Regions from separate parts of the Paenibacillus dendritiformis genome, predicted to be linked through region 1. Evidence: predicted binding sites of a transcription regulator. Region 1 holds the regulator's gene; each other region holds the start of a gene.
What was found. The regulator LexA, encoded in region 1, represses DNA repair genes until DNA is damaged. The targets are predictions, from matches to a motif close to CGAACATATGTTCG.
Positions count from the first base shown of each region.

Region 2: the regulator LexA is predicted to act here: its motif matches at 1,839-1,852, upstream of L6439_RS09470 (DNA polymerase IV).
Region 3: the regulator LexA is predicted to act here: its motif matches at 1,787-1,800, upstream of recA (recombinase RecA).

Region 1 is NZ_AP025344.1:3,541,349-3,544,625, reverse strand. It holds gene L6439_RS15590 (hypothetical protein) at 1-147, shown strand, start outside; gene L6439_RS15585 (SDR family oxidoreductase) at 197-1,069, opposite strand; gene lexA (transcriptional repressor LexA) at 1,244-1,870, opposite strand; gene L6439_RS15575 (LysM peptidoglycan-binding domain-containing protein) at 2,120-2,500, shown strand; gene L6439_RS15570 (DUF896 domain-containing protein) at 2,666-2,881, shown strand; gene L6439_RS15565 (methyltransferase) at 2,911-3,277, shown strand, end outside.
Region 2 is NZ_AP025344.1:2,158,596-2,161,872, reverse strand. It holds gene L6439_RS09490 (spore coat protein CotJB) at 1-110, opposite strand, end outside; gene L6439_RS09485 (spore coat associated protein CotJA) at 107-397, opposite strand; gene L6439_RS09480 (Crp/Fnr family transcriptional regulator) at 528-1,052, opposite strand; gene L6439_RS09475 (YhjD family protein) at 1,284-1,700, shown strand; gene L6439_RS09470 (DNA polymerase IV) at 1,914-3,182, shown strand; gene L6439_RS09465 (YhjD family protein) at 3,179-3,277, shown strand, end outside.
Region 3 is NZ_AP025344.1:2,370,124-2,373,400, forward strand. It holds gene pgsA (CDP-diacylglycerol--glycerol-3-phosphate 3-phosphatidyltransferase) at 1-241, shown strand, start outside; gene L6439_RS10345 (competence/damage-inducible protein A) at 371-1,627, shown strand; gene recA (recombinase RecA) at 1,872-2,930, shown strand; gene L6439_RS10355 (RecX family transcriptional regulator) at 3,085-3,277, shown strand, end outside.

The sequences.
Region 1 (3,277 bases):
TGGGTGATTAACGGACTAAAAGAAGCGCAAACAATATCCGTTGAGCATGCGCTCCGTGAAGCGGCAGCCGTATCATATCTGATTGGGAGAGGATATAATCCGGCTGTCGCTCATCAAATCGTCGAGTCTTGGTGGCATAAAGGTTAACGCGCGAAATCGAGTGCTTCCCTAAGTAATGGCCTAAGCTTTTAATGCGTCAGCCATTAATGATTTCGCCGCCGTTGACATGCAGGATCTGTCCGGTGACGTAAGAGGAATCCGCGCTGGCTAGATACACGTAGCTGGGAGCGAGCTCTTGAGGCTGTCCAGGTCGCTGCATCGGCGTGTCCCCGCCGAATTGACTGACCTGATTCGCATCGAATGTGGACGGAATGAGCGGCGTCCAGATCGGGCCGGGCGCCACGCCGTTCACCCGGATGCCGTCCGGTGCCAGATTCGCTGACAAGGAGCGGGTGAAGGCGACTATCGCGCCCTTGGTGGCGGAATAATCCAACAAATTTGCGCTTCCCCGATACGCGGTGACGGAGGCGGTGTTAATGATAACGCCAGTATGCCGTTTCAATTGGGACATTGCCGCCTTCGTCAGATAGAACATCGCAAATATGTTGGTCTTGAATGTACGTTGAAGCTGTGCGTCTGTAATGTCTTCTATGCGCCCCTGCGGATGCTGCTCACCGGCATTATTGACTAATATGTCCAGCTTCCCGAGCTCCTTCACAGTCTGTTCCACCGCTCGCTCGCAGAACGATTCTTCTCCGATGTCACCGTCGATAAGCAGGCAGCGGCGTCCTGTCTCCTCGACATGCCGCTTCGCTTCCTTGGCATCGTCATGCTCATTCAAATACACGATGGCGATGTCGGCGCCTTCCTTGGCGAACGCCACGGCGACCGAGCGGCCAATGCCGCTGTCGCCGCCGGTAATCAGCGCAACCTTGTTCTTCAGCTTGCCCGCAGCGGAATAGGAATGGCATTCGAATTGCGGACGCGGATTCATGTCCGTCTCGAGGCCTGGTTGGCGGTTCTGATGCTGGGCGGGCAGGGTCTGCTTCATCTGCTGATGGGATGTCATGATGCTTCACCTCTCGATTGGATTTTTCGAAGTTCGTCATGTAACGTAACTTACCACATCGTTCCCGGAATTAATCACGTTATACCGCCCTGACACGTCAAAAAGCCGCTTTCGAATACAGAAATGCCTGTACTCAAAGCGGCTTTCTCCACATTTGCACCCATGCAGCAAGGATTAATGAAAATCACGGAACAATCCAATCACTTTGCCCAGGATCGTCACATGCTTCAACCGGATCGGCTCAAAAGTTGGATTCTCCGGCTGAAGCCGGATATGATCGCGTTCCTTGTAGAAGGTCTTCACCGTTGCCTCGTTCTCCTCGGTCATGGCCACGACGATATCGCCGTTGTTCGCGGTCTGCTGCTGGCGGACGATAACATAGTCTCCGTTATGTATACCGGCTTCAATCATGCTGTCGCCGACAACGGATAGCATGAAGATGTTCTCGTCGTCTCCCACCATATGCACCGGGAGAGGAAAATAATCTTCGATGTTCTCGGTCGCCGTAATCGGCTCGCCGGCCGTTACCTTCCCGATGACGGGAACGCGTGCTACGGCATGGCTGAACTCTGAATGGCGATCCGACTGTTCGCTTAGCAGTTCGATCGCTCTTGGCTTCGTCGGGTCCCGGCGGATAAAGCCTTTCTTCTCCAGCCGATCGAGATGACCGTGCACCGTGGAACTCGATGCGAGGCCGACAGCTTCCCCGATCTCTCTTACGGAAGGAGGATAGCCCTTGGTGCGGACTTCATCGCGTATAAAATCAAGGATCGCTTGTTGTCGACTTGATATTTTAGACAAAGATATCAACTCCAATGAATGCTCTTTTGTCAAAATTATACCATAGAACCTCCGTTCGCACAAACGTAAGTTCTAAAAAATCCTTGATTTTATGCGGTTTATTCGTTTTCTTTCAACGCATGCCCCATATTCGGATTTGGGGAACAAAAAAAGAGAACGCACGTTCCTCAAAAACGGTTGACCTGAACGTATGTTCGTGTTACATTATGGACATTAAGAATAGAACAAGTGTTTGGGGAGTGAGCGGACATGAGTGAAATGGTATATAGCCCGAGACGGAGTTACGCATATCGAACGGAAGCAAGATCAACGCTGCGTCAGCCTGTAAAGCCAAAGCCTTATAATAGAAGAAAATTGATTCGGGCGGTACTGCTCTCCGGCCTGCTGTTCCTTTTGTGCGCGGGAATCGTACAAGCATGGGGGGATGACGACGCAGTATCCGGGCAGCCTTCTGTAAGTACGGAGCGAGTGCTTGTTCAGCCTGGGGATAGCCTGTGGGAAATCGCGACGGAATACAAACCGAACGGGATGGATACCCGGGAGTACATATACAAGATCATTCAGTTGAATGACTTAAGGGGACATACGCTGCAATCCGGCATCGTCCTTGTCGTGCCGATACTTTCTTGACCATAATTCGGCTGAGGCCGGGATCATTGTTCTCGCAGCACCGCTCTTCTCACCGGCTGAGGCCGAAGGAGCCGCTTCTTGTATTCCATCGCTGTCAGCTTGCTTGACAAGGCTGATGCAGCATGTCAAAGTAGAAGATATGCACCATGGTATGGAGGGTACAAGATGAATATGGATAAATTAATCGCTCGCATCAATGAACTGGCCCGCAAGCATAAGAGCGCAGGGCTGAACTCGGAGGAACTTGCAGAACGGGCCGCGCTAAGAGAGCAGTACCTTGAATTGTTCCGTCAGCAGGTCCGCAACAAGTTGGACAGCATTCGCTATGTCGAAGACGAAGAAGGCGAACAGAACAATCAATCGGGAAACATCGTTCATTAGAGTGTGTAACATATAGGAGGTCTGGATGGATGTCGCGTAGTTGGGAACGCCAAGTACGGCGCAACAGCGCTCAGTTGAACAAACAACGCAAAAAGCAGGGCAAGCCGGGGATCGCTTCCCATACGGTTGCGTTCGATGAATTCAAGGGCCGGAATTTTATTCTTCCTTTGATATTGACCGGGTTTACGATCATTTATGCGCTGCTTGGCAGTGTCGGTACGAGTCTGCCGTCCCCGACGCTGTACTGGGTAACTGTTATTTGTTATTTGGCATTGGCATTGATGCTGTTTTTGCGCCGGCCTTTTTTGCGGGTCGCGAAAGACGAACTAAGCACGACAAAATGGAATCGGCTGCGTACGCTCAAAGTGGAAGATATCAAAAAAATAACGTACCAGC
Region 2 (3,277 bases), 1.4 Mb from region 1:
GTATCCAGATACAGATTCAGCTCGATCAGCACAAAATCGATTTCCTGCAGCTGCAGCAGGCTGTCATAGTACTCCCGAGTGCAGAACGGGTGCGTGCCATGTGTGCTCAAGCCGTTCCCTCCTCCCGTCTGCCCTTCGGCCGATAAGGGCTGAATAATGCCGGCCACAGCGTTCCGCACCGCAGCGCCTGCGGCGGCGGGAATTGCGGCAAATTCGGGGGTTGAAACGTAATGAACAGATTCGGCGGCAGGATATAGGTCTTGTAGGGCAGCGGCGGGCAAGGATCGAACGGACCGCGGTACGGAATATGGATCCGCTCCTGGGAATACGGTCCCGTCCCGCATGCGGATGGCCTCGCTGCCGGTTCGGCCCAGCCAAGCGCTTGCTCGTTGTCCATGATGCTCGGTACCTCCTTTATCAAGCGAAATAAATAACGCTTCACTTCCTACTCATATGAGCTTCCCGGAATGTCCCATGACATGAAAAAGCCGTTCAGCAGCAATAGGTCTGCTGAACGGCTTGCCCGTTCATCGCTTCGTCATGGAATTGGCGCCCTGCCGGAGCAGACGATTGACCGTCTCGCGCCGCACTCCGATCAGCTGCCCGATCTCCTCCTGCGTCAGCATGTCCGTAAGCGGGGTCTTGTTCGTCATGGTGTCCAGCCACCGGGTCAGCAGCGCCAGCCGCTCGGCAGGCGATCCGATCGTCAGATGATCGAGCCGCTGCTGCATGAAGCGGAGCTTCTCTTGCAGCAGCTTGGCCACTTCGAGCGCCTTGCCGGAATTGTTCCGCAGCTCCTCATACCACGCCTCCGCTTCAATCCGCTCTACCGTGCTGGTTACCATGGCCGTCGCCGTCCCATGGCAGTCCTTCGGAGAGATAAGGGAATGATGCGGTACCATCTCGCCCGGATACAATATATTGAACAGCACGATGTTCCCGTTCTCGTGCAGCCGGGTCACTTTGAACACGCCGCTCATGATCCGGTACAGGTACGTGCCCGGATCGCCTTGGCGGAACAATATCTCCCCCCGATGCAGCGTAATCTTCATTCCTGCTCACTCCTTCTTCCATCCCGGCTCTTTCCTTTTCCTCTGTTCTTATTGTAAACCATTTCGCTCCCTTCCACCATCATTTACCCATTGAAAACAGAATGTTTGTTCGCTATATTAGTTATAAAATAGAACACAAGTTCGTATAATGAGGTTATCAACCTTTCCGCGGGCCCCCGCGATGTCAAGCGGGGCGCCGCGTGAATGGAGTTACGCAAGGAGGAACCCGGTATGACTGTATTGTCCGCGACAAGCGGGCCTCCGCCTCATGACGGGGAAGACGCTCTGCTGGTGAAGCAGTATATCCTTCAGACCCTCGTCCTCGACGTGCTCGAGCGCGATATCGGCCGCATTGCCGTCTCGGGGCTGAAGATGGCAGAAATTTATATCCAGGGGCTTCGCCAGGCGCAGGACGACGCCGCCTCCGATCTGTTCCGCATCCGGAAGCAGTTCCGGCACCGCGGGATTAAGATCGTGTCCGAGGAACGGCTGGATCACGGCGTGCGCGTGCAGTACGTGTGCCGGGGGTACCACCGCTCCTTCTACATGCTGCGCGGCCTCATCCGAGCCGAGGTCAAGAGCCTGCTGCAGCGCTATCTGCATATCTCCGGCGGCCCGGAGGAACCGGAAGGGACCGCAGACAGCTAAGCCGTCATCCCGAGGGGCGGAACAGCATCCGCTCCGGCCCGCCGGCACGGCATACCGCCGGTTACCGGAACGAAGCACCGCCAACCGGCGGTATTCAGGCTCATCCGCCATCCGATTCCATAAACTTCATTTGCATAGAGAATGTATGTTCGGTATATAATAAACACGAATACACGTTCTCATTTTAAGACTCGATTGGTTGAGGTGGTTACATTGAGCGGAAGCAAGGAACGGATTATCTTTTTGGCGGACTGCCAAAGCTTCTATGCCAGCGTGGAAAAAGCGGAGCACCCGGAATATCAGCATATGCCGCTCGTTGTATCCGGGGATCCCGCGCGCCGATCGGGGATCATTCTGGCCGCTTGCCCGATAGCCAAAAGCTATGGCGTAACAACGGCGGAGCGGCTTGGGGAAGCCCTGAACAAGTGCCCCCGCCTGATCGTGATGCGCCCCCGCATGCAGCATTATATCGATGTCTCGCTGCTCATTACGCAAATTTATGAACAATTCACCGATCTCGTCGAGACGTTCAGCGTCGATGAGCAATTTCTCGATGTGACCGGAAGCCGGACGCTGTTCGGAGACCCGGTCACCATGGCGAGAGAGATTCAGCGCAGCGTGCTCGAGCAGACCGGAGTATGGGTCCGGATCGGGATCAGCTCCAATAAAATTTTGGCCAAAATGGCCACGGACATATGGGCCAAGAAAAACAAAGAGGGCATCTTCGCCCTGGCTCCGTCCGACATCGCGACGCTGCTGTGGCCTCAGCCGGTCAGCAAAATGTTCGGTGTCGGCTCCCGCATGACGGCCCATTTTGCCCGCCTGGGCATGACGACTATCGGAGATATCGCCAGAACCCCGCTGCCGCAGCTCAAGGATAAATTCCGCGCCCGCTTCGGCAAGCAGTCGGACATTCATGCCGAAGTGATGTGGCGCACCGCCAACGGCCTCGATGACAGCCCCGTCTCCCCGGATACGTTCCGCACGCCGCCACAATCGGTCGGCCATATGATGACCTTGCCCCGGGACTACGCCACGGAATCGGAAGTGGATACGATTCTTCTCGAGCTTACGGAGGAAGTGTGCCGGGATTGCCGGCGCAAAGGATATATGGGCTCGGTGGTTACCGTCAGCTGCATGTGCAGCCCCTACGAAGCGCCGACCGGGTTCTCCCGCCAAATGACGATGCCGGATCCGACGAATAATACGAACAAAGTATTTGCCGCGGCCAAGCAGCTTTTCTATACGTTTTGGAACCGCAGGCCGGTCCGCCGCGCCGGCATCATGCTAAGCAAGCTGGTGGACGATCAGCTGTATCAGCTTACCCTGTTCGAGGATCAGGAAAAAGCGAGAGCGTTGGAGAGAGCGACGGACGGCATCAAAGAACGGTACGGCAATGCGGCGATCGTCCGCGCCTCTTCCTTGACCGCCGCCGGTCAGGCGGCAGACCGGGCAGCCAAAATCGGGGGGCATTATAAATGAGCAAAAAACTCCAAAAAAACGGCCTGTGGGAATCGAGCAGAATGATGCTTCCCCAGCATAAAGAAGCGCTGTTGAACCGGCGCCTCAACCCCGAT
Region 3 (3,277 bases), 1.2 Mb from region 1:
CGTTACGGGGCTTCGCCAGGTAGCTCTGCTGGAAGGGACGGTCATGGCGGCGAGCAAGTGGGGGAAATGGAAGACGGCCACCCAGATTACCGCCATCGTCGCGATGCTGCTGAACAATTTTCCGTTTGTTCTGGTGGGCATTCCGTTCGACGTGATCTCTACCTGGATCGCTGCTATCATTACGATCTATTCGGGTATTGATTATTTTGTCAAAAATAAAAGTGTGCTTCATTTCTCGTAGCCTGTCTGCAGGACAATAGGCGCTTTTTCCCGTCTGGACCAGTGTGGAAAAAGGCCTATTTTTTCTTGGATGGAGTGCGGTATGATTCGAAATGTGCACGTATGCTGAACAGAAAAGGGATGATGTGGGATGAATGCGGAAATCATTGCCGTAGGCACCGAGCTGCTGCTCGGCGAAATCGTCAACACGAATGCGCAGTTTATTTCGCAGCAATTGGCGCTGCTTGGCATCGACGTTTATTTTCAGACGGTGGTCGGAGATAATCCGCATCGGCTTCGCCATGTGCTTGAGACAGCGAGAACCCGTTCGCGGCTCATTATTTTGACCGGCGGCCTTGGGCCGACGATGGATGATATTACGAAGGATATCGTGGCCGAACTGCTGGGACGGAGAACCTTCCTGGACGAAGCGGCGGTGGGCAGGATGGAGCAAATGTTCTCCCGCCGGGGCACGCCTATGGTGGAGAGCAACAAGCGCCAGGCGATGGTGATCGAGGGGGCCGCGGTTCTGCCGAATGCGACGGGGCTTGCGCTTGGCAGCGCGCTGTTGGCGGACGGAACGGCCTTCATCCTGCTGCCGGGACCGCCGCGCGAGATGAAGCCGATGTTCGAGCAGGAAGTCATTCCGTGGCTGCGCGGCAGCGGATTGCTGGACCATTCGGTGCTGCATACGCGGAAGCTCAAATTCGCGGGAATTGGCGAGTCGAAGCTGGAGGATATGCTCCGCGACCTGATTGAGGCGCAGGACCATACGACGATTGCCACTTATGCGAAGGAAGGGGAAGTGCTGGTCCGCCTCGCGACGAAGACGGCGGATGAACAGGAAGCGGCGCAGCGTCTCGGAGAGACGGAGTCGGCCATTATAAGCCGTATCGGGGAATATATGTTCGCGGCGGAAGATATCTCTCTGCCCGAGGCGCTGCTCCACCTGATGAGCGAACGGAACCTTACGCTGTCTGCGGCCGAGAGCTGCACCGGCGGCTTGTTCGCCGAGATGATGACGTCCGTGCCGGGAAGCTCTGAGGTGTTCCAGGGGGGTGCCGTCACGTACTCGAACGAGATGAAGGAGCGAATCCTCGGCGTTCCGCACGAGCTTCTCGAAGGGGAGCAGGCGCCTGGAGCCGTCAGCGCCGAGACGGCGAAGGCGATGGCGGAAGGGATGCAGGACATCGCGGACACCGACTTCGCGATCGCGATCACGGGCGTCGCCGGACCGGGCCATTCCGAACGGAAGCCGGTCGGCCTCGTCTATATCGCCATCGCCGAGAAGGGGAGAGACACGCAGGTCGAGGAGCTTCGCTTGACGGGAGACCGTTCGACGATTCGTCTGAGAACGGTGAATGCGGTCATGTACCGGCTGTGGAGCCGTGCCCGTCAGCATGGCTAAGCTTGACCGGTTTGGCGGAAGCCGTTACAATTGAATGGACGGAAGAACCGCAGCAAGGCGCATGCCGCTTTTGTTGCGGTTTTTTGCGTCCAAGGGGAGGAGGATGCTGAAGAACGTTCCTTTTATGGAATCTTAAGGTAAAGACTGCCGTGAAAAAAACGAATGTATGTTCGAAAAAAAGCTTGGCAAACGGATCGAAAGACGGTATGATAGAGGTATCAAATGGAACAAAGGAAGTGAGTATGTGTCAGATCGCCGCGCTGCATTAGAAATGGCATTGCGCCAAATCGAGAAACAATTCGGTAAAGGTTCGATCATGAAACTTGGCGAGTCCAACCACATGCAGGTTGAGATTGTGCCGAGCGGATCGTTGGCACTTGATATAGCTCTTGGAATCGGCGGATTGCCAAGAGGACGGATTATTGAAGTCTATGGACCGGAATCTTCCGGTAAGACGACGGTTGCGCTTCACGCGATTGCCGAGGTGCAGAAGGTTGGCGGACAAGCTGCGTTCATCGACGCGGAGCATGCGCTCGATCCTGCATACGCGAGCAAGCTTGGCGTGAACATCGACGAGTTGCTTCTGTCCCAGCCGGATACTGGGGAGCAGGCGCTCGAGATTGCCGAAGCGCTCGTTCGCAGCGGCGCGGTGGACATTATCGTCATCGACTCCGTCGCGGCTCTCGTGCCGAAGGCGGAGATTGAAGGGGAGATGGGAGATTCCCACGTCGGTCTGCAAGCGCGTCTCATGTCCCAGGCGCTTCGCAAATTGTCCGGGGCGATTAGCAAGTCCAAGACGATCGCGATCTTCATCAACCAGCTTCGCGAGAAGGTCGGCGTTATGTTCGGCAACCCGGAGACGACGCCGGGCGGCCGCGCATTGAAGTTCTATTCCACGATCCGGCTGGATGTCCGGCGGGTGGAGACGATCAAGCAGGGCAACGACATGATCGGGAACCGGACACGCATCAAGGTCGTGAAGAACAAGGTCGCGCCTCCATTCAAGCAGGCGGACATCGATATTATGTACGGCGAAGGGATTTCCCGCGAAGGAAGCATCGTAGATATCGGCACGGAGATGGACATTATTCAGAAGAGCGGGGCCTGGTATTCGTACGAGGGCGAGCGTCTGGGCCAAGGCCGTGAGAATGCGAAGCAGTTCCTGAAGGAAAATCCAGAGATCGCGCTGACGATCGAGAACAAGGTTCGTGAAGCAAGCAATTTGTCGACGGTGGTCCGGAACCATTCCGAGCATGATGCCGAAGAGGCGGAGGATGCTCTGGAGCTGGAACTGGAATCGTAAGCCTGTTTCTGGAACAAGCGCCTTCCTGTGAGGGCGCTTGTTTTGTCATGTCCGTGTACATAAGGATGCGGGGAACGCGAAATCATGCGCGGATGCGGCGAAGTCAATGAATGATGGCTTTGCGGGCGAGGGCGCAGACAGGAGGAGCAGACGGATGAACAAGCAGGAACGCATCCTGACGATCATGCGGGTGGAGCAGGATCGAACCCAGCGAGGGCGCTATGTCCTGCATTTCGACAGCGGCGAGTCCCTCAACGTGCATGAGGATGTCATGATCAAGTACCGGCTTCTGAAGGGAGCGGACATCGCTCTCGACGCGCTTGACGATATCGTGCGGGCCGATGAGG